3 regions of the Streptomyces sp. NPDC002564 genome follow, and region 2 is predicted to be linked to each of the others. Evidence: riboswitches for the same ligand, from Rfam matches in the RefSeq annotation. Region 2 holds a riboswitch; each other region holds the start of a gene.
The links. A riboswitch is a leader RNA that binds a small molecule or an ion and turns the genes downstream of it on or off. The one in region 2 is predicted to bind cobalamin.
Positions count from the first base shown of each region.

Region 1: another riboswitch for cobalamin. It lies ahead of ACFYXE_RS03760 (ribonucleoside-diphosphate reductase subunit alpha); the one in region 2 lies ahead of ACFYXE_RS10845 (ribonucleoside triphosphate reductase).
Region 3: another riboswitch for cobalamin. It lies ahead of ACFYXE_RS37550 (cobalamin biosynthesis protein); the one in region 2 lies ahead of ACFYXE_RS10845 (ribonucleoside triphosphate reductase).

Region 1 is NZ_JBIARE010000001.1:820,978-830,772, forward strand. Features, by position in the region: gene ACFYXE_RS03755 (ribonucleotide-diphosphate reductase subunit beta) at 1-491, opposite strand, end outside; gene ACFYXE_RS03760 (ribonucleoside-diphosphate reductase subunit alpha) at 491-2,890, opposite strand; cobalamin riboswitch at 3,022-3,158, opposite strand; gene ACFYXE_RS03765 (GNAT family N-acetyltransferase) at 3,220-3,723, opposite strand; gene mctP (monocarboxylate uptake permease MctP) at 3,830-5,491, opposite strand; gene ACFYXE_RS03775 (DUF3311 domain-containing protein) at 5,488-5,757, opposite strand; gene ACFYXE_RS03780 (YbdD/YjiX family protein) at 5,869-6,060, opposite strand; gene ACFYXE_RS03785 (carbon starvation CstA family protein) at 6,066-8,231, opposite strand; gene ACFYXE_RS03790 (GntR family transcriptional regulator) at 8,343-9,125, opposite strand; gene ACFYXE_RS03795 (extracellular solute-binding protein) at 9,412-9,795, shown strand, end outside.
Region 2 is NZ_JBIARE010000002.1:1,032,927-1,042,721, reverse strand. Features, by position in the region: gene ACFYXE_RS10870 (NAD(P)H-binding protein) at 1-374, opposite strand, end outside; gene ACFYXE_RS10865 (nuclear transport factor 2 family protein) at 371-811, opposite strand; gene ACFYXE_RS10860 (TetR/AcrR family transcriptional regulator) at 925-1,512, shown strand; gene ACFYXE_RS10855 (medium chain dehydrogenase/reductase family protein) at 1,632-2,663, shown strand; gene ACFYXE_RS10850 (anaerobic ribonucleoside-triphosphate reductase activating protein) at 2,684-3,274, opposite strand; gene ACFYXE_RS10845 (ribonucleoside triphosphate reductase) at 3,271-5,061, opposite strand; cobalamin riboswitch at 5,110-5,256, opposite strand; gene ACFYXE_RS10840 (glutaminase) at 5,383-6,300, opposite strand; gene ACFYXE_RS10835 (alpha/beta fold hydrolase) at 6,481-7,350, shown strand; gene ACFYXE_RS10830 (M13-type metalloendopeptidase) at 7,406-9,373, opposite strand; gene ACFYXE_RS10825 (hypothetical protein) at 9,574-9,795, shown strand, end outside.
Region 3 is NZ_JBIARE010000022.1:3,208-13,002, reverse strand. Features, by position in the region: gene ACFYXE_RS37575 (ZIP family metal transporter) at 1-395, shown strand, start outside; gene ACFYXE_RS37570 (cobyrinate a,c-diamide synthase) at 410-1,828, opposite strand; gene cobO (cob(I)yrinic acid a,c-diamide adenosyltransferase) at 1,822-2,430, opposite strand; gene ACFYXE_RS37560 (putative cobaltochelatase) at 2,430-4,514, opposite strand; gene ACFYXE_RS37555 (cobyric acid synthase) at 4,594-6,162, opposite strand; gene ACFYXE_RS37550 (cobalamin biosynthesis protein) at 6,159-7,112, opposite strand; cobalamin riboswitch at 7,220-7,363, opposite strand; gene ACFYXE_RS37545 (hypothetical protein) at 7,495-7,719, opposite strand; gene ACFYXE_RS37540 (inorganic phosphate transporter) at 7,732-9,018, opposite strand; gene ACFYXE_RS37535 (class II aldolase/adducin family protein) at 9,402-9,795, shown strand, end outside.

The sequences.
Region 1 (9,795 bases), on a different contig from region 2:
TGCGTCTCCAGCCGCTCCAGCTTCTCGACCGAGTCCATCCACTTGAAGCAGAACTCGGCCTTCTCCCGGATCGAGGGGATCTCCTCGACCGCGTCGAAGGCGGCCGCGCGGTCCTCCGGGTCGGGCAGGTACGTGTCGAGCAGCGTCAGATAGAACTGGACGTGCACGGCCTCCTCGAAGAGCTGACGGCTCAGGTAGAGCCGCGCCTCGGGGGAGTTGATGTGCTTGTACAGCGTCAGCACGAGGTTGTTGGAGACGATCGAGTCGCCCGTCGCGAAGAACGCGACCAGACGGCCGATCATGTGCTGCTCGCCCGGGGACAGCTTCGCCAGGTCGGCGACGTCCGAGTGGAGGTCGACCTCCTCGACGGTCCAGGTGTTCTTGATCGCGTCCCGGTAGCGCTCGTAGAAGTCCGGGTAGCGCATGGGGCGCAGGGTCAGCTCGAAGCCCGGGTCGAGGAGGTTCTTCTCGCTGTGGGTGGTGGAGCTCATTACTGGCAGGCCTCGCAGGACTCGGGGTTTTCCAGGGAGCAGGCGACGGCGTCGGGGTCGGTCACCTGCTGGGGGACGGGGGCCGCGGCGGCGGACCGGGTACCGCCGGCCGCGCGGGCGATGCGCGTCGCCGGGCGCGAGCGCAGGTAGTACGTGGTCTTCAGGCCCTGCTGCCAGGCGTAGGCGTACATCGAGGAGAGCTTGCCGATGGTCGGCGTCTCCAGGAAGAGGTTCAGGGACTGCGCCTGGTCGAGGTAGGGGGTGCGCGCCGCGGCCATGTCGATCAGGCCGCGCTGCGGGATCTCCCACGCGGTGCGGTACAGCTCGCGGACGTCCGCGGGCACCCAGTCGAAGCCCTGCACCGAGCCGTTGGCCTCGCGCAGCGCCTCACGGGTCTTGGCGTCCCACACGCCGAGCCGCTTGAGCTCCTGCACCAGGTAGGAGTTGACCTGGAGGAACTCGCCGGACAGGGTCTCGCGCTTGAAGAGGTTGGAGACCTGCGGCTCGATGCACTCGTAGACACCGGCGATGGACGCGATGGTCGCGGTCGGCGCGATGGCCAGCAGCAGCGAGTTGCGCATGCCGGTCGCGGCGATACGTTCCCGCAGCGCCGCCCACCGCTCCGGCCAGGTCGGCTCGACGCCGTAGTGGTCGGGGTGCAGCACGCCGCGCGCGGTGCGGGTCTTCTCCCAGGCGGGCAGCGGGCCGTTGCGCTCGGCGAGGTCCGCGGACGCCTCGTAGGAGGCGAGCATGATCCGCTCGGCGATCCGGGTCGAGAGGGCGCGTGCGGCGGGGGAGTCGAACGGCAGCTTCAGCTGGAAGAAGACGTCCTGCAGGCCCATGGCGCCCAGGCCCACCGGGCGCCACCTGGCGTTGGAGCGCCCGGCCTGCTCGGTCGGGTAGAAGTTGATGTCGACGACCCGGTCGAGGAAGGTGACGGCCGTGCGGACGGTCTCGTCCAGGCGCTCCCAGTCGATGTCCTGGGCGGCCCGGTCGACGAAGGCGCCGAGGTTGACCGAGCCCAGGTTGCAGACGGCCGTCTCCCCGTCGTCCGTCACCTCCAGGATCTCGGTGCACAGGTTGGACGAGTGCACGGTGTGGCCGGGCTCCGCCGTCTGGTTGGCGGTGCGGTTGGCGGCGTCCTTGAACGTCATCCAGCCGTTGCCGGTCTGCGCGAGGGTGCGCATCATGCGGCCGTACAGCTCGCGCGCCGGGATGGTCTTCTTCGCCAGGCCCGCGGCCTCCGCCGCGCGGTAGGCGGCGTCGAACTCCTCGCCCCACAGGTCGACGAGGTCGGGCACGTCGGACGGCGAGAACAGCGACCACGGCCGGTCGGCGGCCACCCGGCGCATGAACTCGTCGGGGATCCAGTGCGCGAGGTTCAGGTTGTGCGTGCGGCGCGCGTCCTCACCGGTGTTGTCGCGCAGCTCCAGGAACTCCTCGATGTCGGAGTGCCAGGTCTCCAGGTACACCGCGGCCGCGCCCTTGCGCCGCCCGCCCTGGTTCACCGCGGCCACCGAGGCGTCCAGCGTCTTGAGGAACGGCACGATGCCGTTGGAGTGCCCGTTCGTGCCGCGGATCAGCGAGCCGCGGGAGCGGATGCGGGAGTACGAGAGGCCGATGCCGCCGGCGTGCTTGGAGAGGCGCGCGACCTGGTGGTAGCGGTCGTAGATGGAGTCGAGCTCGTCCAGCGGGGAGTCGAGCAGGTAGCAGGACGACATCTGCGGGTGGCGGGTGCCGGAGTTGAAGAGCGTCGGCGAGGACGGCAGGTAGTCCAGGCGGCTCATCAGGCCGTACAGCGCGGCCACCTCGTCGACGGCGCGGGTGCTCTCGTCCTCGGCCAGGCCCGCGGCGACGCGCAGCATGAAGTGCTGCGGGGTCTCGACGACCTGCCGGGTGATCGGGTGGCGCAGCAGGTAGCGGCTGTGCAGCGTGCGCAGGCCGAAGTAGCCGAAGCGGAAGTCGGCGCCGTCCGCGTGGGCGGCGTCCACGAGCGCGTCGAGGCGGGCCGCGTGGGCGGTCACGAAGGCGGCGGTGCGGTCGGCGATCAGACCCTCGCGGTGCCCGACGGCGACCGACTCGGTGAAGGAGCGCACGCCCTGCGAGGCCGCCTCGGCGGCGATGGACAGGCTCAGGAGCCGGGCGGCGAGCCGGGAGTACGCCGGGTCCTCGGAGATGAGCCCCGCGGCTGCCTCGGTCGCGAGCTCCCGCAGCTCCGCCTCGTCGGCCCGCGCCGACCGGCCGCGCAACGCGGCGGCGGCGACCCGGCCGGGATCGGCGTCGGGGAGGTCGGCGGTGAGGTCGGTCAGGGTGCGCAGCAGCGCGGCCCCTGGCCCGTCGGTACCCTCGGCGGTCGGCAGCGACAGCGCTGACGCAGGTTCGGCAGGCGCGATGGTCACGTGGAGCTCTCCCTCGCTCGGCTCTGGGCCTGGGGGAGGGGATCGGCACACACGGGCGCACCCGGGCAGGGTGGCGTACCGCGTCCACCGGCCCATTCCACGAGGCCCGGACGGTCGGCACCCGGGCCGGACGGCACGGGTGCACTGCCGGCAGGTCCTCGGACTCCGCGCACGACGAATGCGTACACGTACACCGTTGCGGGACAGTTCCGGACTTGCACCGGATTCCCCTGCGACGACAGCGAGCACGAGCATACATCTTGTGCCGGGTTTCTGAAGCAGGCCCACATCTTGTGTCGGCGTCGAGGGGTCGGCGTGCGGAGACTGTCCTAGAACGTCAACTCGTAGGTGAGCAGCGTCAGGTCCTCGACCGGCTGCCAGTCCCGCTGCGGGGTGCGCCGGAAGCCCAGGCGTTCGTAGAGCCGGTGGGCCGCGTGCATCGAGGGCTGGGTGGACAGGACGAGACCGTCGCGGCCCGCCTCCCTGGCGCGCCGCAGGCATTCCCGTACCAGTGTCTCGCCCGCGCCCCGGCCGCGTGCGGCGGGGGACACGGCCAGCATGCGGATCTCCGCCTGGCCCTCCCGGGCGATGTCCGACATGGGTCCGGGCGCGGGCACGAAGGTCACGCAGCCGAGCACCGCGGCGTCCGGTGTGCCGTCCGCCACGGCCACCAGGACCTCGGCCCGCGCCGCGCGCCCGGCCACGTCCCGCAGCACGCCCAGATAGGGGTCGCCGGGGTCCGTCAGGTGTCCGTCGCCGAGATAGGCCTGTCCGGTGAGATCGCCCAGCGCCGGGTACTCCTCGGGGCGGGCGGGCCTGATCGTGATGTCCATGGGGCGCAGTGTGCAACAGCGGCACGGCGAAGGCCGCCGGTTTTCCGGCGGCCTTCGTCAGTTTCGTGGGTTCGTGCGTTCGTGCGCGGGGAGCGGCGGGGCAGGGTCAGTGCCCGGAGCCCGCCGTCGCCTTGGGCAGTTCCTCCATGACGCCGGGGTCGCCCGCGTCGGCCGTGTAGTCCCCGGGGGAGGTCTCGTCGATGCCCTCGGGGGCCTTGAGGGCCTTCAGGACGAACGTGAGGACCACGGTGACCACCACGTTCAGCACGAACGCGGTGAGGCCGATGTAGCCGATCTCACCGATGCCGGGGATCTCGTCGGACGAGCCGCCGAAGTGCTTCTGCGTCGGCGAGGCCACCCCGTACGCGGCGACCGTGCCGTAGACCATGCCGACCGCCCAGCCCGCGAGCAGCGCCCAGCGGTGGAACCAGCGGGTGAACAGGCCGCCGACCAGGGCGGGCATGGTCTGCAGGATCCAGATGCCGCCGAGCAGCTGGAAGTTGATCGCGACGGTCTTGTCCATGGTGAGCACGAAGGCCAGCGCGCCGACCTTGACCAGCAGCGAGACCAGCTTGGAGACCTTGGTCTCCTGCTCGGGCGTGGCGTCCGGCTTGAGGAAGTCCTTGTAGATGTTGCGGGTGAAGAGATTCGCGGCCGCGATCGACATGATGGCCGCCGGCACGAGCGCGCCGATGCCGATGGCGGCGAAGGCGACACCGGTGAACCAGTCGGGGAACATGTCCTCGAACAGCTGGGGGATGGCCAGCTGGCCGTTCTCCACCTTCACCCCGGCCGCGATCGCCATGAAGCCGAGCAGCGCGAGCAGGCCCAGCATCAGCGAGTAGAGCGGCAGGATGGTGGTGTTGCGGCGGATCACGTTGCGGCTCTTGGAGGAGAGGGTCGCGGTGATCGAGTGCGGGTACATGAACAGGGCGAGCGCGGAGCCGAGCGCCAGCGTGGCGTAGGTCCACTGCCCCGACTCGCCCGGCGCGAGCCCGGCGACCGGTTTGCCCGCCGCCTCGTTGGCCGCCGAGAACTTGTCGTTCGCGGCCCGGAAGATCTCGTCGAAGCCGCCGAGCTTGATCGGGATGTAGATGATCGCGACGGCGATGACGAGATAGATCAGGCCGTCCTTCACGAACGCGATCAGCGCGGGCGCGCGCAGGCCGGACGAGTAGGTGTACGCGGCGAGCACGGCGAACGCGATCAGCAGCGGCAGGTCCTTGACGAACCAGTTCGTGTCGGGACCGCCGCCGATGCCCATGACGTCCAGGACGGCCTGGATGCCGACGAGCTGGAGCGCGATGTACGGCATCGTGGCGAGGATGCCGGTGACCGCGACGGCGAGGGACAGGCCCTTGGAGCCGAAGCGCCCGCGCACGAAGTCGGAGGTGGTCACATAGCCGTGCTTGTGCGAGACCGACCACAGGCGGGGCAGGAAGGTGAAGATCAGCGGATAGACGAGGATCGTGTACGGCACGGCGAAGAAGCCGGCCGCGCCCGCCGCGTAGATGGCCGCGGGGACGGCCACGAAGGTGTACGCGGTGTACAGGTCGCCGCCGAGCAGGAACCAGGTGACCCAGGTGCCGAACGACCGTCCGCCCAGGCCCCATTCGTCCAGGCTCTGCTCGTTCTCGGCCTTGCGCCAGCGGGCGGCGAGGAAGCCCATGACGGTGACCGCGGCGAAGAAGAAGATGAAGACCGCGAGGGCGACGCCGTTCACGCCGCCGGTCCCCGATGCGAGTGTCGTCGATGCGGGTGTGGTCACTGTCCGGCACCCCCCTGGGCCCGCGCGGCCCTGCGGGAGCGCTGGTCGCGCTGCCACAGCTTGTACGCGATCATCGTGAGTGCCGTGGAGATGAGCACCCACAGCATCTGGTACCAGTAGAAGAACGGGATGCCGATGAGCGTCGGGTCGACCTTGGCGTAGGAGCTCACCCAGAGCATCGCCACGAAGGGCGCGACGAGGCAGACGGCGATGACCACCCGGACCGGTGTCACGACCGGTCGGTCCACTTCAGGCGCATCTGACATATCGCGGCTCCCGTTCCCTCACTTATCCCATGCTTAACGTGCGGGAAATCTAAGCCACAGTCTCGCGGTATGGAACCCCCGTCCGGATAACGGACGGGTCAATGTGCCTGCTCAGCAGCAGCGGAAGCCCTGTTCGGGGTCCGACTCCTGCCGCTCTGTCCGCATGCGCTCAAATGCGCGTCGGCTGGGGACGGTTGCGTCCGGATGGTCCCCGCGGATATGCGCCACATACCGTTCGTACGCCGACTCGTCGGTCAACTCCCTGACGTACCAGCGCATCCAGCGCAGGCCCCGCAGCAGCATCGCCGTCACGCGCCCGCCCCCGGCCCGGCCGTCGCCCGCTCCTGTTCCCTGTCCTTGTGCTCCAGGGCCTCCCGCTTCTCCTCGGGGGTCGCGAAGAGTCCGGCGGGCGCGGTCAACTTCGACTCCACGTACGGGGCTTCGCTCAGCCGTGAGGCGTCGGGGGTGCGGAGGTGGCGCACGCAGACCCGGGCGGCGTCGAGGATCACGACGACGACGAGCAGGGCGAGCGTCGCCGAAAGGACGCCGTCCACCGTGGAGTTGGTGACCACGGTGTGCATGTCGTCCATGGTCTTGGCGGGCGGCAGGATCGTGCCCTGGTCGATGGCGTCCCGGTAGTTGGAGCGCTGCTGGAAGAAGCCGACGCGCGGGTCGTCGGAGAAGACCTTCTGCCAGCTCGCGGTCAGCGTCACCGTCGCGTCCCAGGCGAGCGGAATGCCGGTGACCCAGGCCCACTTGAGCCGTCCGGACTTCACCAGGAGGGTGGTGCACACGGCGAGGGCGACGGCCGCGAGGAGCTGGTTGGCGATGCCGAAGATCGGGAAGAGCTGGTTGATCCCGCCGAGCGGCTCGTGCACGCCCACCCACAGGAAGTAGCCCCACAGGCCGGTGACGGCGGCGCTGGTCAGCACGAGTCCCGGCTTCCAGCTCAGCCGCCTGAACGGCTTGTAGACGTTCCCGAGCATGTCCTGCAGCATGAAGCGGCCCACGCGCGTGCCCGCGTCGAGCGCGGTCAGGATGAACAGCGCCTCGAACATGATCGCGAAGTGGTACCAGAAGGCCCGCATCGAGCCGCCGGTGACCTTGGAGAAGATCTCCGAGACGCCGATCGCCAGGGTGGGCGCGCCGCCGGTGCGCGAGAGCAGCGAGGACTCCTCGACGTTCTTGGCGGCCTGCGCGAGGTCGGCGGGCGAGATGGTGTACCCGAAGCCCGCGACGGCCTTCGACGCCTCCTGGACGGTGTCGCCGACGACGCCCGCCGGCGCGTTCATCGCGAAGTACAGGCCGGGGTCGATGATCGACGCGGCCACCAGCGCCATGATCGCGACGGACGACTCCATCAGCATGGAGCCGTAGCCGATCATCCGGATCTGCGTCTCCTTCTGGATCATCTTCGGCGTGGTGCCCGAGGAGATCAGCGCGTGGAAGCCGGACAGGGCGCCGCAGGCGATGGTGATGAAGACGAAGGGGAAGAGCGAGCCCGCGAAGACGGGGCCGTCGCCGCGCGAGGCGAAGTCGGTGACCGGGTCCATCTTCAGCGTGGGCAGGGCGACGACGACGCCGATCGCGAGCAGCACGATGGTGCCGATCTTCATGAAGGTGGAGAGGTAGTCGCGCGGCGCGAGCAGCATCCACACCGGCAGGATCGAGGCGATGAAGCCGTAGGCCACCAGCCAGATGACCAGTGTCGAGGGCGCGAGCGTGAAGGTGTCGGCCAGCGAGGACTCGGCGACCCACCGGCCGCCGACGAGCGCGAGGAGCAGCAGCGCGATGCCGATCAGGGACACCTCGCTGACCCGGCCGGGGCGCAGCACCCGCAGGTAGAAGCCCATCAGCAGGGCGATCGGGATGGTCATCGCGATGGAGAAGGTGCCCCAGGGCGAGTCGGCGAGCGCGTTGACGATGACCAGGGCGAGCACCCCGAGCAGGATGATCATGATGGCGAAGGTGGCGAGCAGCGCGGCGGCCCCGCCGAACGGGCCGATCTCCTCGCGCGCCATCTGCCCGAGCGACTTGCCGTCGCGCCGGGTCGAGAAGAACAGCACGACCATGTCCTGCACGGCGCCGGCCAGGATCACCCCGACGATGATCCAGATGGTGCCCGGCAGGTACCCCATCTGGGCGGCGAGCACCGGGCCCACCAGCGGCCCCGCGCCCGCGATCGCCGCGAAGTGGTGGCCGAGGAGCACCCGGCGGTCGGTCGGGTGGAAGTCGATGCCGTTGTCGAGCCGCTCGGCGGGCGTGGCCCGCGTCCGGTCGACCTTGAGGACCTTGTACGCGATGAACTTGGAGTAGAAGCGGTACGCGACGGCGTACGAGCCGAGCGCCGCGGCCACCATCCAGGCGGCCGAGACCTCCTCGTCGCGGGCGAGGGCGAGCACGGTCCAGCCCGCGGCGCCGACCAGCGCGACGAGGGACCAGATGACGATGGATCGGGGATTCGCTGTGCGCACCGGGTCGTCCTCCCGTTCACCAGGCGATGACGGGAGGAACGTAGAGCAGCGAGGTGATCCGCGCCAGACCCCGGGGCGGTGCGGTGCGCGCGGGGGCCGGGTGCGGCGGTGTCAGTCCGTGGGGCGCTTGAGGCGGGCCACGAACTTGTACCGGTCGCCGCGGTAGACCGAGCGGACCCATTCCACCGGCTGGCCGTTCCCGTCCAGCGAGTGGCGGGACAGGAGCAGCATGGGCAGGCCGACGTCGGTGCCGAGCAGGCCCGCCTCGCGCGGGGTGGCCAGCGAGGTCTCGATGGTCTCCTCGGCCTCCGCGAGGTGCACGTCGTACACCTCGGCGAGCGCCGTGTAGAGCGAGGTGTACTTGACCAGGGAGCGGCGCAGGGCGGGGAAGCGTTTGGCCGAAAGGTGCGTGGTCTCGATGGCCATCGCCTCGCCGTTGGCCAGCCGGAGCCGCTCGATGCGCAGCACGCGGCCGCCCGCGCTGATGTCGAGCAGTCCCGCGAGGGTGTCGTCGGCGGTGATGTAGCCGATGTCCAGGAGCTGGGAGGTCGGCTCCAGGCCCTGGGCCCGCATGTCCTCGGTGTAGGAGGTCAGTTGCAGGGCCTGGGACACCTTGGGCTTGGCGACGAAGGTGCCCTTGCCCTGGATGCGCTCCAGACGGCCCTCGACGACCAGTTCCTGCAGGGCCTGGCGCACCGTGGTGCGGGAGGTGTCGAACTCGGCGGCGAGCGTGCGCTCCGGGGGGACGGGGGTGCCGGGCGGCAGGGTTTCCGTCATGTCCAGCAGATGCCGCTTGAGGCGGTAATACTTGGGCACGCGCGCGGTGCGGCCGACGCTCGGACCCTCCGCGGGCGTGCCCACCTCGGTCCCCGTACTGCCCGCCTCGCTGCCCATCATCGACCTTCCCGGCTCCTGTGCTGCTGCCGTCACCGGCTCCTCCGTCTGTCGCGGCTCACATCGTGGCACGGTACGGGCCGAGCAGACTCCGCCTGCTCAGGTGTCGGTCCGATAACGGAGGCGACAGCCCTTCTTATACACCCTTGACACCCCTAAAGGTCTAGGCCAAGCTCCCCGTACTGGTCTACACCATTAAAGACCAGGTTCCAGTCCCACGGGCAGATCTCGGTCCATTTGGTCGCTGCGGGTGGGGGGTTGACGTGCATCCCTTGAGGAGGGTGACGTGAAGCGCAAGCTCATAGCGGCCATCGGTGTCGCGGGCATGTTGGTCTCGGTCGCGGCGTGCGGCAGTGACGACGACGACAAGAAGGCCGGGGGGGCCGACAGCTTCAAGGGTGAGACCCTGACGCTCTGGGCGATGGACGGCTCGACGCCCGACCAGTGGCAGAAGGACGTCACCGCCGCCTTCGAGAAGAAGACCGGCGCGAAGCTGAAGTTCGAAGTCCAGCAGTGGAACGGCATCCAGGCGAAGCTGACCACCGCCCTCTCCGAGGAGAACCCCCCGGACGTCTTCGAGATCGGCAACACCCAGACCGCCGCGTACGCCAAGACCGGTGGCCTCGCCGAGCTCGACGACCTCAAGAAGTCGATCGGCGCCGACTGGACC
Region 2 (9,795 bases):
CGGTACGCCTCCCCCAGCCCGCCGTCCGCCTCCGTGACGGCCGACGCGCCGAGCAGCACCACGCGTTCAACGCCGGCGCGGCGCGCCCGGTCCAGGAAGGGCAGCACGTGCGCCGCGGGGTCGGGGTCGGCGACGGCCGGGACGAGATAGACACCGCTGACGCCGTCGAGGGCCGGGGCGTGGGTCGCGGTGTCGGCCCAGTCGAAGCGCACCGCCGCCCCGTGCGGCGCGTCACCGCCCGGTCGCCGGCTCGCGACCCGGACCCGGTGGCCCCGTGCGGCCAGCCGGGCCGCGACCCGTCGGCCGGTGGTGCCGGTGCCCCCGGTCACCAGGATCGTGCCGTCCCCGGCCGGGCGCGCCTCGCCGCCGCTCATCGCGGGCTCCCCGCGAACGGCGCGTCGGTGCCGCCCGCGATCTCCAGGGCGGTCAGCGGGTTCCAGTAGTCGCGGTAGTGGGTGATCAGACCGTTCTTGACGGTGACGACCACGACGTACGTCATCTCGAAGGGCCTGCCGGTGCTCACGGACCGCCCCTCGGAGCGCATTTCGACGATGACGACATCGGGGTCGCGGGTGTGGTGGATCTCGACGTGGGGGATGTCCTCCAGGTCCATGTGGTCGGGGAACGCGGTCATGTAGGCGCGCACCGCCTCCTTGCCGTCGAGGCGGCGCGGGGCGCCGGGCGGGGCGAAGGGGAACTCGAAGACGCCGTCCTCGGCGACCAGCTCGACCCAGCCGTCGAAGTCCTTCGCCAGGAGGAGTTCGATGCCGTGCCGGAAGACGTCCTCGGGTCCGGTTCCCCGCGTGGTCACGTGCGTCATGGTGATGCCTTCTCACAGGTCGGCGTGCGGTCCGCGGTACGATGCGGACCAGCGGTCCGGATCGACTATACGGACCGACGGTCCGTTTTTCTAGTGGAGGCACCGTGACACCACCCCCGCGCAAGGAGCGGGCCGACGCCCAGCGCAATCGCGAGGCCGTGCTGGCCGCCGCGGACCGGCTGTTCGCCGAGCGCGGCGCCCCCGACCGGGTCTCCATGGACGACATCGCGACCGCCGCCGGGGTGGGCAAGGGCACCCTCTTCCGGCGCTTCGGCGACCGCGTCGGACTCGTCAAGGCGCTCGTCGAGCAGCGCACGGAGCGCCTGCGGGCCGACGTCGTCGCGGGCCCGCCGCCCCTGGGCCCCGGGGCCCCCGCCGAGGAGCGCGCCCTCGCCCTGCTGGACGCCCTGCTCCGCCTCAAGCTGGACACCCGCCCGCTCATGCTCGCCCTGGAGAGCGCGGGCAGCGGCAGCCCGTACCAGAACGACACCTACACGCTCTGGCACACGGAGCTCACCGCCCTGCTCGTCGAGGCCCGCGGCGAGAGGGACGCCGATTTCCTCGCCCACGCCCTGCTGGCCGCCATCCGCAGCGACCTGATCGAGCACCTGAGCGCACTCGACACCCCGCCGCGGCTCATCCACGACGGAGTGGCGGCCCTGGCGAGGGCGACGCTCGCCCGCCCGGCCTGACCCGGAGCCGCCGACGTTAGACCCTCTTACGAAACTTATTGACGCTCGCACGCCCTGGTGTTAGAACTTATAACGAACACGAAAGCCACTCACCAGCGCGCAGCGCGATGGAGGTCATCATGAACGCCGAAGCACTCGTCGAGGTCGTCCTGCCGGGCACCGTGGAGCCCGAGGGCCTGCAGATCCGGCACGGAGCCGTGCCCGCCCCGGGGCCGGGCCAGGTGCTGGTCCGGATGGAGGCGACCGGGGTGTCCTTCGCCGAGCAGCAGATGCGGCGCGGCCGGTACTACGACCAGCCGCCCTTCCCCTTCGTGCCGGGCTACGACCTCGTCGGCACGGTGCTCGCGACCGGTGACGGCGTCGGGCGGGACCTCGCGGGCGCCCGGGTGGCCGCCCTGCTCAAGGTGGGCGGCTGGGCCAGCCACGTCCTGGTCGACGCGGCCGACGTGGTGGAGGTCCCGCCCGGCATCGGGGCCGCCGAGGCGGAGACGCTCGTCGTCAACGGCATCACCGCCTGGCAGATGCTGCACCGCAAGGCGCGGGTCCGGGCAGGTCAGACCGTCGTGGTGCACGGCGCCAACGGCGGGGTCGGCTCGGTCCTCGTCCAGCTCGCCCACGCCGCCGGCGTGCGGGTGATCGGCACGGCCTCGGCGCGTCACCACGACGCGCTGCGCGAGCGAGGCGTCACGCCGGTCGACTACCGGGGCGACGACGTCGCGGCGCGCATCCGCGCACTCGCCCCCGCCGGGGTCGCCGCCGTCTTCGACCACATCGGCGGCCGGGGCATCGTCGACTCCTGGCGGCTCCTCGCGCCGGGCGGCACGCTCGTCTCGTACGGCAGCGCATCGACCCGCGACGACGAGGGCTCCAAGCAGTGGCCGGTGCTCAAGCTGCTCGGCCGCGTCTGGCTGTGGAACGCGCTGCCCAACCGCCGCCGCGCCTACTTCTTCAACGTCTGGGCGGGCCGGGCCCTGGCCAAGGACCGCTTCCGGGCCCGGCTGCGCGCCGACCTCACCGAGGTCTTCGCCGCCGCCCGCCGCGGTGACGTGACCGCGCAGATCGCCGCCCGGCTGCCGCTGGACCGGGCCGCCGAGGCCCTGCGCCTCGCCGAGTCCGGCACGGTCGTCGGCAAGGTCGTCCTGACCCCGTGACCCGGCACGGCCGCGCGCCGTCAGACGGGACGGGCCTCCTGCCAGACGTGCCCGCCCGCCCCCTGCTCCGCGAGCCACTCCCCCAACTCCGCGACGGCGCGGGCGTCGAGGAGCGCGGGATCGACCGTCGTCCGCAACTGGTGCGCCACTCCGGAGTCCCGCAGCAGGCGCAGACTGCGCAGCGCGGGAGCGGCGCTGCCCCGCGTTCCGGTGACACGGTCGTACGCGGCCGGCGCCGCCTTCACGTCGAAGCCCACCCAGTCGACGAGGCCCTCGTCCAGCAGCCCGGCGAAGCGGCGGGGAAAGGCGCCTCCCGTGTGCAGGGCGACACCGAACCCCAGGTCGCGCACCTCACGCATGGCCGGCGCGAGGCCCGCCTGCAGCAGCGGTTCGCCGCCCGAGAAGACCACGCCGTCCAACAGGCCCCGGCGCCGGACGAGATGGCCGGTCACCTCCGCCCAGTCGACGGTCGCGGGACCGCGCGGGTCCAGCAGCCCGGGATTGTGGCAGTAGCCGCAGCGCCAGGGACAGCCCTGGCAGAAGACCGTGGTGACCAGGCGGCCCGGCCAGTCGCAGGTCGACAGCCGGGCCCAGCCGCCGACGCGGATCACACCGCGGCTTCCTGGAAGTGGACGCGCTCGGCGTGCTCGCCCTTCTTGCCGATGTTGAAGGAGGAGACCGGCCGGTGGTAGCCCATCACCCGCGTCCAGACCTCGCACTCACCGCCGCACGTCGGGCAGGCGGGGTGTTCACCCGCCAGGTAGCCGTGCTCCGGGCAGATCGAGAAGGTCGGGGTCACCGTCAGATAGGGCAGCGAGAAGCGCTCCAGCGCGCGCCGCACGAGGGCACGGCAGGCCTGGGCGTCCGAGATCCGCTCGGACATGTACAGGTGCAGGACCGTGCCGCCGGTGTACATCGTCTGCAGGTCGTCCTGCATCTCCAGTGCCTCGAACGGGTCGTCGGTCCATCCGACCGGCAGTTGCGAGGAGTTGGTGTAGTACGGGTTGCCGTCCGTACCGGCCTGGAGGATGTCGGGGAAGCGGCGCCGGTCCTCCTTGGCGAACCGGTAGGTGGTCCCTTCGGCCGGGGTGGCCTCCAGGTTGTAGAGGTGGCCCGTCTGCTCCTGGAACTCCACCATCCGCGCCCGGACGTGGCCGAGCAGCCGGACCGCCAGCGCGTGCCCCTCGGCGCCGGTGATGTCGTGGGCGTCGTGCGTGAAGTTGCGGATCATCTCGTTGACGCCGTTCACGCCGATCGTGGAGAAGTGGTTGCGCAGCGTCCCGAGATAGCGCTTCGTGTACGGGTACAGGCCGCCGTCGATCAGGTCCTGGACGGTGACCCGCTTGATCTCCAGGCTGTCCCTGGCGAGCCCGAGCAGCCGGTCGAGCGCGTCGAGGAGCCCGGCCTCGTCGCCCGCGTGCAGATGGCCGAGCCGGGCGCAGTTGAGGGTGACCACACCGAGCGAACCGGTCTGCTCCGCGCTGCCGAACAGGCCGTTGCCGCGCTTGAGGAGCTCGGTCAGGTCCAGCTGGAGGCGACAGCACATCGAGCGGATCTGGTTCGGCGCGAGGTCGGAGTTGATGAAGTTCTGGAAGTAGGGCAGCCCGTACTTGGCGGTCATCGCGAACAACCGCTCGGCGTTCTCGCTCTCCCAGGGGAAGTCCGCGGTGATGTTGTACGTCGGGATGGGGAAGGTGAAGACCCGCCCGGTCGCGTCACCGGCCGTCATCACCTCGATGTACGCGCGGTTGATCAGGTCCATCTCGGCCTGGAGCTCCCCGTAGGTGAAGTCCATCTCCCGGCCGCCGACGACGGGTATGTCCTCGCGCAGGTCGGGCGGGCAGGTCCAGTCGAAGGTGAGGTTGGTGAACGGCGTCTGGGTGCCCCAGCGGGACGGCACGTTGAGGTTGTGCACCAGTTCCTGCACGCCTTGGCGGACTTCGTCGTAGGACATGGCGTCCTTGCGCACGAAGGGGGCCATGTAGGTGTCGAAGGAGCTGAACGCCTGGGCGCCCGCCCACTCGTTCTGCAGGGTGCCGAGGAAGTTGACGATCTGGCCGACGGCGGAGGAGAAGTGCCGGGGCGGGGCGGAGTCGATCTGGCCGGGGACCCCGTTGAACCCTTCGGTGAGCAGGGTGCGCAGCGACCAGCCGGCGCAGTAGCCGGCCAGCATGTCCAGGTCGTGGATGTGCAGGTCCCCCTCGCGGTGGGCGCGGCCGACCGCCTCGGGGTACACCTGGTCCAGCCAGTAGTTGGCGACGATCTTCCCGGCGGCGTTGAGGATGAGGCCGCCCAGCGAGTAGCCCTGGTTCGCGTTGGCGTTCACCCGCCAGTCGCTGCGGTCCAGGTATTCGGTCACCGAGTCCACGGCGTTGATGTGCGTCACGGTCTGCGTCACGACAGCCCTCCCACGAGGCGGTACGGAGATGGGTCCTCACCGCGCGAAGCTGCGCGGGAGGCGGTCGGCAGGGGTCGGGCTCGGACCGCCGTGCGGCCGCTCACCGTTGCGGGGCAGCCCCGGATTCGCACCGGGTTCCCTGATGTCCCGGCAGGCGCTGTGGGCGCCCGCCGAACCGACAGCCGAAACACTACATCTGGTACCAACAGCGACATGCCGGGCACAACATATTGAGTGACGAAGGGCCTTGAGGGAGGGACTTAGGGCCCGGCGGGATGCCGCCGGGCGGGTCGCCGCGGGATGCCGCCGGGCGGGTCGCCGTCAGAAGATGGACAGGCCCGTGAGCGTCGTGAAGCGGTCCAGCGCCGCCACGCCCGCGACCGAGTTGCCGCGCCGGTCGAGGCCGGGGCTCCACACGCACACGGCGCACCGGCCGGGCACCACCGCGATGATGCCGCCGCCCACCCCGCTCTTGCCGGGCAGCCCCACCCGGTGGGCGAAGTCGCCGGCCGCGTCGTAGGTGCCGCACGTCAGCATCACCGCGTTGACCTGCTTGGCGCGGCTGCGGGTGAGCAGCGTGGACCCGTCGGCCCGTATCCCGTGCCGGGCCAGGAACCCGGCGGCCAGCGCGAGGTCGCCGCAGGAGGCCGCGACGGCGCACTGGCGGATGTACTGGTCGAGGAGTTCGGGCACCGGGTTGGTGATGTTGCCGTACGACGCCATGAAGTGGGCCAGGGCCGCGTTCCGGTCGCCGTGGGCGGCCTCCGACGCGGCCACCTCCTCGTCGAAGCCGAGCGCGTCGTTGCCCGACTCGGCCCGCAGGAACGCGCGCAGGGCGCCGGAGGCGTCGCCGGTCAGGGTGTGCAGGCGGTCGGTGACGACGAGGGCGCCCGCGTTGATAAAGGGGTTGCGGGGGATGCCGTTCTCGTACTCCAGCTGCACCAGCGAGTTGAAGGGGTTGCCGGACGGCTCGCGCCCCACGTGCTCCCAGAGGGCGTCCTCCTCCAGGGACAGCGCCATGGCGAGCGTGAAGACCTTGGTGATGGACTGGGTGGAGAAGGGGTGCTGCCAGTCCCCCACGCCGTACACCGTCCCGTCGAGGTCCGCGACGGCCATGCCGAAGCGGTCCGGGTCCGCGGTGGCGAGCGCGGGGATGTAGTCGGCGGGGCGCCCGCGTCCCGGGGTGGCGGCGATCTCGGTCGCGATGCGGTCCAGGACCGGCTGGAAGGAGGCGGGCACACTGACTCACTTTGACTTCGTACGGTGATGCTTGCGCCACACCTTAACGTCACCGGAGCCCGCGGCGGGGAACGACGTCACCGACGGCGCGCACCGGCCCCCACCCCCCTGCTGACCTGGCCGGACGCCGCCCCAACAACTCGGTTGCCCGGCGCCGGGGACGGTGACAGGGTCTCGGCCATGCCTACCTTCCCCGCGCCCGACGGAACCGAGCTCGCCTATCACGTGTCCGGGGACGGAGGAGCAACCGGCGACGGCGGCTTCGGAGCCGCTCCCGTGATCTGTCTCCCCGGAGGGCCGATGCAGGCCTCCGCGTACTTCGGTGACCTCGGCGGACTCGCCGCGCACCGCCCGCTGGTCATGCTGGACCTGCGCGGCACCGGAGACTCGGCGGAGCCGGACGACCCCGCCTCGTACCGCTGCGACCGCCTCGTGGACGACGTCGAGGCCCTGCGGGAACATCTGGGCCTGGCCACGGTGGACCTGCTCGCGCACTCGGGCGGCACGAATCTCGCGGTCCTCTACGCGGCGCGGCACCCCGAGCGGGTCGGCCGACTGGCGCTGATCACGCCGAGCGTCATGGCGGTCGACGTGCCGGTGACCGGCGCCGTGCGGCGCGAGACGGCGCTCCTGCGCCGGGACGAGCCGTGGTTCCCGGCCGCCTTCGCCGCCCTGGAAGCCGTCCTGGGCGGCCGGGCCACCCCGGAGGCGTTCGCGGCGCTCGCCCCCTTCGCCTACGGGCGCTGGGACGCGGCGGCGCGGACGCACAAGGCCGCCGAGGCCGGCCAGCGCAACGACGCGGCCGCGGCCGTCTACGGCTCCGAGGGCGCCTACGACCCGGCCGCCACGCGGGCCGCGCTCGCCCGGTTCGGCTCCCCGGTGCTCGTGCTCGCCGGGGAGTGCGACCTGAACTCGCCGCCGCCCGCCCTGGCCGAGCTCGCCGGACTCTTCCCGTACGCCGAGCTCGTCGTCCAGCCCGGCGCCGCGCACTTCCCGTGGCTGGACGACCCGGCACGCTTCGTGACCGCCACCGCCGCCTTCCTGGGCTGACCGGCCCGCGCCGGTGCGGGCGCCGCGGGCCGGGGAGCCCGCGGCGCCCCGCGGATCACCAGATCCGCACGCGCTCCGCCCGGTCGAGCCACAGCCCGTCGCCCGCCACCGTGCCGAACGCCTCGTGGAACTCGTCGAGGTTGCGGACGATGTTGGCGCGGAACTCCGGCGGCGAGTGCGGGTCGATCGTGAGGTACTGCTGCTCCTGCTCCTTGCGGCGCTTGGTGCGCCAGCAGTACGCCCAGTTCATGAAGAGCCGCTGCGAGCCGGTCGTGCCGTCGCTCTCGGGCATCGGCGCACCGTCCAGGGCGATCAGGTACGCGGTGTGCCCGATGGTCAGACCGCCCAGGTCGCCGATGTTCTCGCCGACGGTGAGCGAGCCGTTGACGAACTCGCCGGGGAGGTTGCGCGGCGAGAAGGCGTCGTACTGCTTCACGAGCGCCTTCGACTTGGCCTCGAAGGCGGTCTTGTCGGCCGCCGTCCACCAGTCGTTGAGGTTGCCCGCGCCGTCGTACTGCGCGCCCTGGTCATCGAAGCCGTGGCCAATCTCGTGGCCGATGACCGCGCCGATGCCGCCGTAGTTCTCCGCCGGGTCGGCGTCGGGCGAGAAGAACGGCTTCTGCAGGATGCCCGCGGGGAAGCAGATCTCGTTGGTGCCCGGGTTGTAGTAGGCGTTGACGGTCTGCGGGAGCATGAACCACTCGTCGCGGTCGACCGGCGAGCCGATCTTGGCGAGCTCGCGGTCGGACTCGAACGCGGCCGCCGCCTGCGCGTTGCCCAGCAGGTCGTCCGGCGTCACCCGGAGCGCGGAGTAGTCGCGGAACGTGTCGGGGTAGCCGATCTTGGGCCGGAAGGTGGCGAGCTTCTCGTAGGCCCGCTCCTTCGTCTCGTCGGTCATCCAGTCCAGGCGCTCGATGGACTGGCGGTAGGCCTCCAGGAGGTTGGCGACGAGGTCGTCCATCATCGCCTTGGAGGACGGCGGGAAGTGCCGCGCGACGTACTGCTTGCCGACCGCCTCGCCCACGGAGCCCTCGACGAAGGCGACGGCGCGCTTCCAGCGGGCGCGCAGCTCCGGGGTGCCGTTGAGGGTGCGGCCGTAGAACTCGAAGTTGTTCCGCACGAAGGCGTCCGACAGGTACGGCGCGCAGGCACGCAGCACGCGCACCAGCGTCCAGTCCCGCCACTGCTCGATCGGCACCTCGGCCAGGACCCCGGAGAGGTGCGTCAGGTAGGACGGCTGGCGGACGCAGGTCTCGGCGATGGTGGCGTCCGAGCCGCCCAGCGCGGCGGCATAGCCCCGCCAGTCGAACTCCGGCGCCAGCGCGACCAGTTCGTCCAGGGTCGTGAGGTTGTACGTCTTGAGGACGTCGCGGGTCTCGGCGCGCTCCCAGTGCCCGGCGGCCAGCCGCGTCTCCAGGTCGAGGACGGTCCGCGCGGCGGCGGCGGGGTCCGCGTGGTTGCCGAGGGCGAGCAGCTCGGTGAGGTGGCCGAGGTACTTCTCGCGGATCTCGGCGAACTTCTCCTCCCGGTAGTACGACTCGTCGGGCAGGCCGAGGCCGCCCTGGAGGACGTTGAAGAGGTAGCGGTCGGAGTTCCGGTCGTCCGAGTCGATGTAGGAGCCGAAGAGGCCGGAGCCGCCGATCCGCTCGAAGCGGCCGAGGAAGGCGGCCAGCTCGCGGGTGTCCCGCAGCGCGAGGACCTCGTCGATCAGCGGCTGCGCGGGGGCCAGGCCCCGCGCGGCGATGGTCTCCTCGTCCATGAAGGAGGCGTACAGCGCGGCGATCTTCCGCGCGTCCTCGGAGGCCGCGGCCGGATCGGCCGACGCCTCCGCCGCCAGTTCCTGGATGATCGTCTTGACCTGCTGCTCCGCGGTGTCGGCCAGCTGCACGAAGGGACCCCAGCTGGAGCGGTCCTCGGGGATCTTCTCGGTGTCCAGCCAGCTGCCGTTGACGTGTCCGAAGAGGTCGTCCTGCGGCCGGATCTCGGGGTTCATGCCCGGTCGGGCGTCATCCAGAATGCTCATCCGGGCAGCCTATGCGAGTGACGCCGTCCGGCACGAAGGACCGCGGCCCCGGACCCGCGGTCACCGGGCAGGGGGCGGCCCCGGGACCGCACGTGCGTTCCCCGGGGCGCGGCACACCAACTCGCGCACAAAACATCCCAATAGGAGCGATAAAGTATCGCGTCAACCTTCGTACGCCTGTGACACCCAGGAGAACATCTGTGACTGTCGCCATCGTCCCGTCCGAGGATGCCACGGAGTCCGCCGAAGCCGTCGCCGCGGAGACGGTCCCCGCCCCGGCGGTCGCCGTCGATGCCGGGGATCCCGCGGCCGCCGAGGCCGTCGCCCGGGACGCCCGGGACTTCGGGGCCTACGCCCGCACCGGCGGCTGGGCCTTCGGTCTCAAGGTCGCCCGCAGCGTGCGGCCCGGCGGGCAGGGCGCG
Region 3 (9,795 bases), on a different contig from region 2:
ACAGCGTCATGGACGGCGTCGCGATCGGTGCCGCCTTCCAGGTCGGCGGCGGCATGGGCGTGGCCGTGGCGCTCGCCGTCGTCGCCCACGACTTCGCGGACGGCTTCAACACGTACACGATCACCAGCCTGTACGGGAACGCCCGCCGCAAGGCCCTCGCGATGCTGTTCGCGGACGCCGCGGCACCCGTGGTGGGCGCCGCGTCCACGCTGCTGTTCACCATTCCGGAGCAACTGCTCGGCGGGTATCTCGGCTTCTTCGGCGGCGCGCTGCTCTACCTCGCGGCGGCCGAGATCCTGCCCGAGGCGCACCACGACCACCCGGCCCGCTCGACGCTGCTGTGCACGGTGGCGGGCGCCGCGTTCATCTGGCTGGTGGTGGGCGTCGCGGGCTGAGCGGTGCCGCACGGTCACGGCGCGCACCGCTCGACGAAGCGGCGCGCCACGCCCGGCTCCGCGGCCCAGTGCGTGTGCAGGTAGCTGGCGTGCACCTGGCCCCGGACGAAGCCCTCGACGCGCCGCTCGGGTGCGTGCAGGCCCCAGGCGGGGCTCGCCCCGGCGCCCGGCTCGACGACGGTGCGGTGGAACTCGTGGCCCCGCATCCGCGTCCCGGCCGGCGCGAGCACGCTGTCCGACACGGCGACCGCCTCCCGGTACCCCAGGGTCAGCCGCCCCGACATCCGCGCCCGCGCGTCCAGCACCCCGCACATCGGCTTCCCGTCCAGCTCGCGGCAGAGATAGAGCAGCCCCGCGCACTCGGCGGCCACCGGCGCACCGGAGAGCGCGAGCCCGGCCACGGACTTCCTGAGCCGCTCGTTGGCGGACAGCTCGGGCGCGTACACCTCGGGGAAGCCGCCGCCGACGACCAGACCGGCGGTCCCGTCCGGCAGTTGCTCGTCCCGGAGCGGGTCGAAGGTGACGACCTCGGCCCCGGCGGCCCGCAGCAACTCCGCGTGCTCGGCGTAGGAGAAGGTGAACGCGGCGCCCCCGGCGACGGCGACGACGGGCCTGCCCGGCCCGCCCGGAAGGGGGGCGGCCCGCCCCGGGGAGTCCTCGGCCCGTCCGGCGTGCGAGGACGGACCCGGCGCCGGTGGCGGACCGAGCGCCGTCACCGGGTCCCACGCCGCGCCCCGCAGGGCCGGCGCCGAGCGGGCCAGCGCGAGCAGGGCGTCCAGGTCGCACCCGTCCCGCACCTGCGCGGCCAGCGCGGCGACGGACCCGACTGCCTCGGGCTGCCGCTCGGCGACCGGCACCAGGCCCAAGTGCCGCGAAGGGGTCTCCACTTGGGGCGCACGGCGCAGCGCGCCGAGCACCGGCACACCGGACTCGTCCAGCGCGTCCCGCAGCAACCGCTCGTGCCGGTCCGAGCCGACCTTGTTCAGGATGACGCCCGCGACCCGCACCTGCGGGTCCCAGGACGCGAAGCCGTGCACCAGGGCCGCCACCGACCGCGACTGCGACGACGCGTCGACGACCAGCACCACCGGCGCCCGCAGCAGCTTGGCGACCTGCGCCGTGGACGCCAGCTCGCCCTGGCCCGCCGCCCCGTCGTACATCCCCATCACGCCCTCGACGACCGCGAGGTCGCAGCCCGCGGAGCCGTGCGCGAACAGCGGCTCGACCAGGTCGGGACCGCACAGGTACGCGTCGAGGTTGCGGCCGGGGCGGCCGGTCGCCAGCGCGTGGTAGCCGGGGTCGATGTAGTCGGGCCCCACCTTGTGCGGGGACACGGCGAGCCCGGCCGCCGCGAACGCGGCCATCAGGCCCGTCGCGACGGTCGTCTTGCCGCTGCCCGACGACGGCGCCGCGACGACGAGACGAGCTACCACTCGATGCCCCTCTGGCCCTTCTGTCCGGCGTCCATCGGGTGCTTGACCTTGGACATGTCGGTGACCAGGTCGGCGAAGTCGATCAGCTGCTGCGGCGCGTTGCGGCCGGTGATGACCACGTGCTGGGTGCCGGGACGGTTCCGCAGCACCTCCACGACCTCGGCCGGGTCGATCCAGCCCCAGTGCATCGGGTAGGCGAACTCGTCGAGGACGTACAGCTTGTACGTCTCCTCGGCGAGGTCCCGCTTGACCTGCTCCCAGCCCTCACGGGCCTTGTCCTCGTTCGTCGGCTCGCCCTCGGCGGGGGCGCGCTGGATCCACGACCAGCCCTCGCCCATCTTGTGCCAGGCGACCGTGCCGCCCTCACCGCTGGCGCCGAGGACCTTCAGCGCGTTCTCCTCGCCGACCTTCCACTTCGCCGACTTCACGAACTGGAAGACGCCGACCGGCCACCCCTGATTCCAGGCGCGCAGCGCGAGCCCGAACGCGGCGGTCGACTTGCCCTTGCCGATGCCCGTGTGGACGAAGACCAGCGGACGGTTGCGGCGCTGGCGCGTCGTGAGCCCGTCGTCCGGCACGACGCTCGGCTGTCCCTGCGGCATTAAGCGGCCCTCCTCGAAGGCGAGTTCATTCCCTGTACGTCCTTGACGAGACCGGCGATGGAGTCCGCGCGCAGCTCGTCGAGCGTCACGGCCGTGCCGCCGAGCTCACCCGCGAGCTCGCCCGCGAGGCCCAGGCGCACGAAGCCCGACTCGCAGTCGACGACCACCGAGGCCACACCGTCCGCCGCGAACAGCCGGGCCGCCCGGCCCGCGCGCGCCACCGGCTCGACGCCGCCGGTCGCCCGCCCGTCGGTCACCACGACGACCAGCGGGCGGCGCGCGGCGTCCCGCAGCCGCTCGACCCGCAGCACGTCGTGCGCCTTCAGCAGGCCCGCGGCCAGCGGGGTGCGCCCGCCGGTCGGCAGCGACTCCAGGCGGGCCGCGGCCGCGTCCACCGACGACGTCGGCGGCAGCGCCACCTCGGCGTCCTTGCCGCGGAACGTCACCAGGCCCACCTTGTCGCGCCGCTGATAGGCGTCCAGGAGGAGCGAGAGGACGGCGCCCTTGACGGCGCTCATCCGCTGCCGCGCCGCCATCGACCCGGAGGCGTCCACGACGAACAGCACGAGATTGCCCTCGCGCCCCTCGCGGGTCGCCTGCCGCAGATCGTCCCGGCGCACCACCAGACCCGTACCGGAGCGGCCGCGCGCCTTCTGGTGCGGGGCCGCGGCCTGCACGGTGGCGGCCAGGTGCAGCTTGGTCAGGGCGCCCCGCGGGCGGCGCGAACCCGTCGTGCGGCCGTGCTCGGTGCGGGCGCGCGAGCGCCGGCCCGCCGCGCCCTCGCCGATGCCGGGCACGCTCAGCATCTTCGTGCGGAACGGCTCGGCGGCCCGTACCGCCTGCTGCTCGCCCGCGGCGCCGCCCGGCGCGGGCGCGGGCTCCCCCGGGTCACGGTCCGCGTCGTCGTGCCGGGGGCCCTGCTGCTGTCCGGGCAGCTCGGGCGACGGCGGTTCGGCGGAGGGGGACTGCGCGGAGGGGGAGTCGGGCGCACCGGAGTCGTCGGCCGGCGGCCGGCCGCCGCCACCGTCGGGACCGCCGCCGTCGGGGTCGTCGTCGCCCTCGGGCCCCTCGTCCTCGCGGGCCTCGTCGAGCGCCTCGTCGAGCTTGTCCTCGTCCAGGCCCGGCGCGTCGAAGGGGTTGCGGCGCCTACGGTGCGGCAGCGCGAGCAGCGCGGCCTGCCGCACGTCCTCGCTGTGCACGTCGGTGCGCCCCGCCCACGCGGCCAGCGCCGTCGCCGTACGGGCCATCACGATGTCCGCGCGCATCCCGTCGACCTCGAACGCCGCGCAGGTCGCCGCGATCTGCCGCAGCGCGGCGTTGCCGAGGACGACCTCGGGCAGCAGCGCCCGTGCGGCCACCACCCGGTCGCGCAGCGCCGACTCGTCCCCGGTCCAGCGGCCCGCGAAGCCCTCGGGATCGTCGTCGTAGGCCAGCCGCCGCCGCACCACCTCGACGCGCTGGTCGGTCTCCCGGGACGCGGCCACCTCGACGGTGAGCCCGAACCGGTCGAGCAACTGCGGGCGCAGCTCGCCCTCTTCGGGGTTCATCGTGCCGACGAGCAGGAACCGGGCGGCGTGCCGGACGGACACACCCTCGCGCTCGACGTACGAGGCGCCCATCGCGGCGGCGTCGAGCAGCAGGTCGACCAGATGGTCGTGGAGCAGATTGACCTCGTCGACGTACAGGATGCCGCGGTGCGCGTCGGCGAGCAGGCCGGGCTCGAAGGCCTTCACGCCCTCCGCCAGGGCCCGTTCGATGTCCAGGGCGCCCACGAGCCGGTCCTCGGACGCGCCGACCGGCAGCTCGACCATCCGCGCGGGCCGCGCGGCGGCGCCGCCCGACCCGTGCGGGCCGTCGGGGCAGCGGGGGTCGGGGGCGGCCGGATCGCAGGAGAAGCGGCACCCGGCGACGACCGGCACCTCGGGCAGCAGCGCCGACAGCGCGCGCACGGCGGTGGACTTGGCGGTGCCCTTCTCACCCCGTACGAGCACGCCGCCCACGGCGGGCGATACGGCGTTCAGCAAGAGCGCGAGCCGCAGGTCGTCCTGCCCGACGAGGGCGGTGAACGGATACGGGGTACTCACAGTGCCTCCTTGATGCGTGCGGGGTGGTGCGGGGCGGGGCCCTTCGGCGCGGCGGGCCCGCGGGCGGGCGCGGCGCCGGTCACGACGGCGCTCCCGGCGGGACGAACGGCAGACCCGCCGGTACGCCCTTCTCGATCAGGTCCAACAGCGCGCCCGTGTCCGCGTGTTCTTCGATCAGGTCGCCGAGCAGGTCGAGCTGCGTCTCGCGCAGCGTGTGGAAGCTGGTGTCGGGGGCGGGCACGAAGCGGCGCCCGGCCGCCCGGGCCACCTCGGCGAGGAACCGGCGCCGGAACCCGTCGCTCTCCAGCGCCCCGTGCCAGTGCGTGCCCCACACCTCGCCGACCCGGCAGCCGTCCAGGCCGTGTCCCCGGTCGTCGGAGACGAACGCCTCCCCGCCCAGCACCTCGGCCACGCCGTGGTGGATCTCGTACCCCTCGACGCGCTCCCCGAGGGCCTCGCCGACCGGCCGGGCCAGCGTCTTCTCGCGGGCGAACCGCACCCGCACCGGCAGCAGCCCCAGGCCGTCCACCGACCCGGCGCGCGACTCGACGTCGTCCTCGATGTGCTCGCCGAGCACCTGGAACCCGCCGCAGATGCCGAGCACCGGGCGGCCCTCGGCGGCCCGCCGGGCCAGCGCGTCGGCCAGGCCCCGCTCGCGCAGCCAGCGCAGGGCGGGCACGGTGCCGCGGGTGCCGGGCACCACGACGAGGTCGGCGTCGACGAGTTCCTCGGCCCGGTCCACGAACCGCACGACGACGCCCGGCTCCGCGGCCAGCGCGTCCACGTCCGTGAAGTTGGACATCAGCGGCACCGCGCACACGGCGACGCGCAGCACGTCCTCGCCGACCGGCGGCGCCACCACGGACTCCCGGACCGCGCCGCGCAGGGACACCCGCAGGCCGTCCTCCTCGTCGATCCCGAGCCCGTGCTGGAAGGGCAGCACGCCGTACGTGCGGCGCCCGGTGAGGCCGAGCAGCATGTCGAGGCCGGGTTCGAGCAGGGAGACGTCGCCGCGGAACTTGTTCACCAGGTATCCGGCGACGAGCTCCTGGTCGGCGGCGCTCAGCAGCGCCGTCGTCCCGAAGAACGACGCGAACACCCCGCCCCGGTCGATGTCCCCGACCACGAGGACGGGAAAGCGGGCGGCGCGCGCGATGCCCATGTTCACGATGTCGGTGCGCCGCAGATTGATCTCCGCGGGGCTGCCCGCGCCCTCGCAGATCACCGCGTCGTAGCGGGACCGGAGCTCGTCGAGGCAACCCACGACGGTGTCGAGCAGCGCGGCCCGGCCACCGCCCCGGAGCCGCTCGCCGGGCGCCGATCCGGCGGTCCCGAAGAATCCGCGCGCGCTCATCTCGCCCACCGGCCTGCCCATCAGCACGACCTGGCTCGACCGGTCGCTGCCCGGCTTGAGCAGCACGGGGTTCATCAGCGCGCTCGGCTCGACGCGGGCGGCCTGCGCCTGCATGGCCTGGGCCCGGCCGATCTCGGCGCCCTCGCGGGTGACGAAGGAGTTCAGGGACATGTTCTGTGCCTTGAACGGCGCGACGGACACGCCCTTGCGGGCCAGCCACCGGCAGATGCCGGCGGTCACGACGCTCTTGCCGGCGTCGGAGGTGGTCCCCGCGACGAGCAGTCCACCACTCATGATTGTCTCCCTGACGTTGCCGACCTCAGTGTCCGGTGTGCGGCCACCGCGACGCCGAGCGCCAGCCAGCTCACCCGCCGGGACAGCCGCACGGCGCGCTCGATGTCCGTCACCCGCACGGCGCGGCCCGCGCCGTTCAGGACCGGCCGGTGCTCGACCCGTCCCGCGTACGAGAGGGTCCCGCCGAGCCGCACGCCCAGCGCCCCGGCGAAGGCCGCCTCGACGGGCCCGGCGTTCGGGCTCGGGTGCTGCGCGGCGTCCGCGCGCCAGGCCCGTGCCGCGCCCCCGGGGGAGCCGCCGGCCAGGGTCGCGAGGGCCGCGGTGAGCCGGGCGCCGGGCCAGCCCACGACGTCGTCGAGCCGGGCGGAGGCCCAGCCGTAGCGGCGGTGACGCGGCGACTTGTGGCCGACCATCGCGTCCAGCGTGTTGACCGCGCGGAACCCGACGAGTCCGGGCACACCGCCCAGCGCGCCCCACACGAGCGCGCCGACGACCGCGTCGGAGGTGTTCTCGGCGACGGACTCCACGACGGCCCGCGCGATGCCGTCGGCGTCCAGCGCCTGCGGGTCGCGCCCGCACAGGTGCGGCAGCCGCTCCCGCGCCACCTCGATGTCCCCGGCCGCCAGCGCCCCGCCGACGGCCCGCGCCTCACGGCCGAGCGAGGTCCCGCCGACCACCGACCAGGTCGCGGCGGCGGTCAGCGCGACGCCCGCGGCGGGGGAGTGGCGCACGAGGCGGGCGGCGAGGGCGGCGGCACCCGTGGCGCCGCCGGCGCACACGGCGGTGTGCAGGGCGCCCCAGCCGCGGTGGTCGCGCCACAGCCGTCGTTCGACGGCACCCGCGGCACGGCCGAACGCGGCGACCGGATGGCCCCGGCGGGGATCGCCGAGCAGCAGGTCGGCGAGAAGGCCGGCGGCGGCGCCGTACGCGAAGTCGCGGTCGGCACGCACGGGCTCAGCCCGCCGCTTCGCTCGGCAGAGCGGGCGTACGCGGGGAGGGAACCGGCACCGGGCGGCCGAGCATGGCGATATGTCCTCACTCAGGGTGTCCGCGCCCTGGTTCGACGTGATGCGGTGGCGAGAGTTCCTGGCTCACGGGGAGATGCTCCCCGGTGACAGTGGCGGGACCGCGCCGGATTCGCACCGGCTTCCTCTGCTGCCGCCGTAGTTGGCCCCGGCAGTCCACCACGGCCCGCGAAGGCCCGTCAACTCGCTGTTGACCTGCGGCGGGAGAGTGTGTTGGGGCCCACAGCGGCTCCCGCGCACGCCCCGCACACACCGGTGGGGCGCGGGGCGTTCGCACGCTCCGCGCCCCACCGGGGACGAGCTGGTGTCAGGCGACGATGAGGAAGATCCCGTACGCCACCGCCGCCGCGCACAGCGCGAAGCAGGCGTACGCGCCGGTGCGGGCCAGTGCCGCCGGGCCGCCGCCGGAAGCGGTCGCCGCCTCCTGCTTGGAGAGACCGACGATGCCGAGGGTGAACAGGCCCACCAGGGCCACCGTGACCGCGAGGCTGACTCCGAAGACGGAGCCGAGTGCTGCCCAGTCGATGCTCATGCTGATCTGTCCTTACACCGTCGCGGGCCGGGCGGGGTCCGCCATGGCGCCGGTGGTGGTCGTGGTCGGGGCCGAGACGCCGGCCTTGACGGACGCGTCCGCGGTGACCGCCCCGGCCGGGGGCGGCGAGACGGCGGCGATCGCGGTGGTCACGACACCGGCGGGCTCGGTGGCCGGGGCGGTGTCGCCCGGCCGGATCGCGTCGTCGGTGACGTTGGTGTGGTCGATGGCGTCGCGCCGCGAGAGGGCCCAGATCACGGCCGAGCCGCCGACCAGGATCGCGGCGGTGGCCGCGATGCCCCAGGGGCCCTGCTTGGTGAGGAACTCCGCGCCCGCGCCGACCAGACCGGCGGCCGGCAGGGTCAGACCCCAGGCGACGAACATCCGGGTGGCGGTGGACCAGCGGACCACGCCGCCCCTGCGGCCCAGACCCGCGCCCATCACGGCGCCGGAGCAGGACTGCGTGGTGGAGAGCGAGAAGCCCAGGTGCGAGGAGGCGAGGATGACCGTCGCGGCGCTGGTCTGGGCGGCGAAGCCCTGCTGCGGCTGGAGGTCGGTGAGGCCCTTGCCCATGGTGCGGATGATGCGCCAGCCGCCCAGGTAGGTGCCGAGGGCGATGGCCACACCGGCCGAGACGATGACCCACATCGGGGGGTTCGCGCCGGGGTTGAGGACACCGCCGGTGACCAGGGCGAGCGTGATGATGCCCATGGTCTTCTGCGCGTCGTTGGTGCCGTGCGCCAGGGAGACGAGGCCGGCGGAGGCGATCTGGCCCACGCGGTAGCCCTTGGCGGTGGCCTTGGTGTCGGTGTTGCGGCCGATCCGGTACGTCAGGCGGGTGGCCAGCATCGCGGCGATGCCCGCCACGAGCGGCGCGGCGAGGGCCGGGATCAGGATCTTGGTGACGACGGTGCCGCCGTTGATCGACGACCAGCCCATCGACATGACCGCGGCGCCGATGAGGCCGCCGAAGAGGGCGTGCGAGGAGCTGGAGGGCAGGCCCACCAGCCAGGTCAGGAGATTCCAGAGAATCGCGCCGACGAGCGCGGCGAATATGACCTCTGTCTTGAGGCCGTCCTCGTTGACGATGCCGCCGGAGATCGTCTTGGCGACCTCGACGGAGAGGAAGGCACCGACGAGGTTCAGCACGGCGGACATGGCCACCGCCGTCTTGGGCTTCAGAGCGCCGGTCGAGATGGTCGTCGCCATCGCGTTGGCAGTGTCGTGGAAACCGTTCGTGAAATCGAACACGAGAGCGGTGACGATCACGATCCCGAGGAGAAGCGTGATGTGTTCCATTTACCCAGGCTTCTGTTGGACGTCAGTGGCATGTGGAACGTAGGCAACCCGGGTGAACGGAAAGTGAACTGGGCCGGGCGGTGCGGTGACCCGAAGCGGAGCGCCGTCGCCCTGTCCGTGCCGGGCGGCCGAAGACGATCGTACGGAGGCAGGCCGTCCGCCCCGCAAACTGGCCGGAGTGTCGGGTTCCGCCATCCGGCGGCCCACCCCCGCCCGCACCCTCGCGGCACCCCCGCGGAACCGCCGGGGAGATCCTGGTCACCCGGCCCCGCCCGCCGGCCGGACCGCCCGCCACCCCAAGCGGAACGGCACGGGCCGCGCCGCCCCCGACGTTCCGTCCCGGCGCCCTGCAGCGACCGGCCCCCGGCTGGCAGGATCACCGCATGACTGAGCAGCGGGAGCACGGGGACCACACGGGCCAGCAGGACGGCCACGCGGCACGCGACGCGATCGGGCGGGCCTGGGACGAGCTGGTGGACACGGCCGTCAGGACGGTGCGGGACGGCCTGGTCGTCGGCACCTCCGGCAATGTGTCGGTGCGCGTCGGCGACACCGTCCTCGTCACCCCGAGCGGCGTCCCCTACGACCGGCTGCGGCCCGAGGACGTGGTCGGGGTCGACCTCCGGGGCCGGCAGGTCCTCGGCGACCTCGCGCCGACCAGCGAACTCCCGCTGCACCTGGCGATCTACCGCGCCACCGACGCCGAGGCGGTCGTGCACACCCACGCCGTGCACGCCACCGCCGTCTCGATGCTGGTCCGCGAGCTCCCCGCCGTCC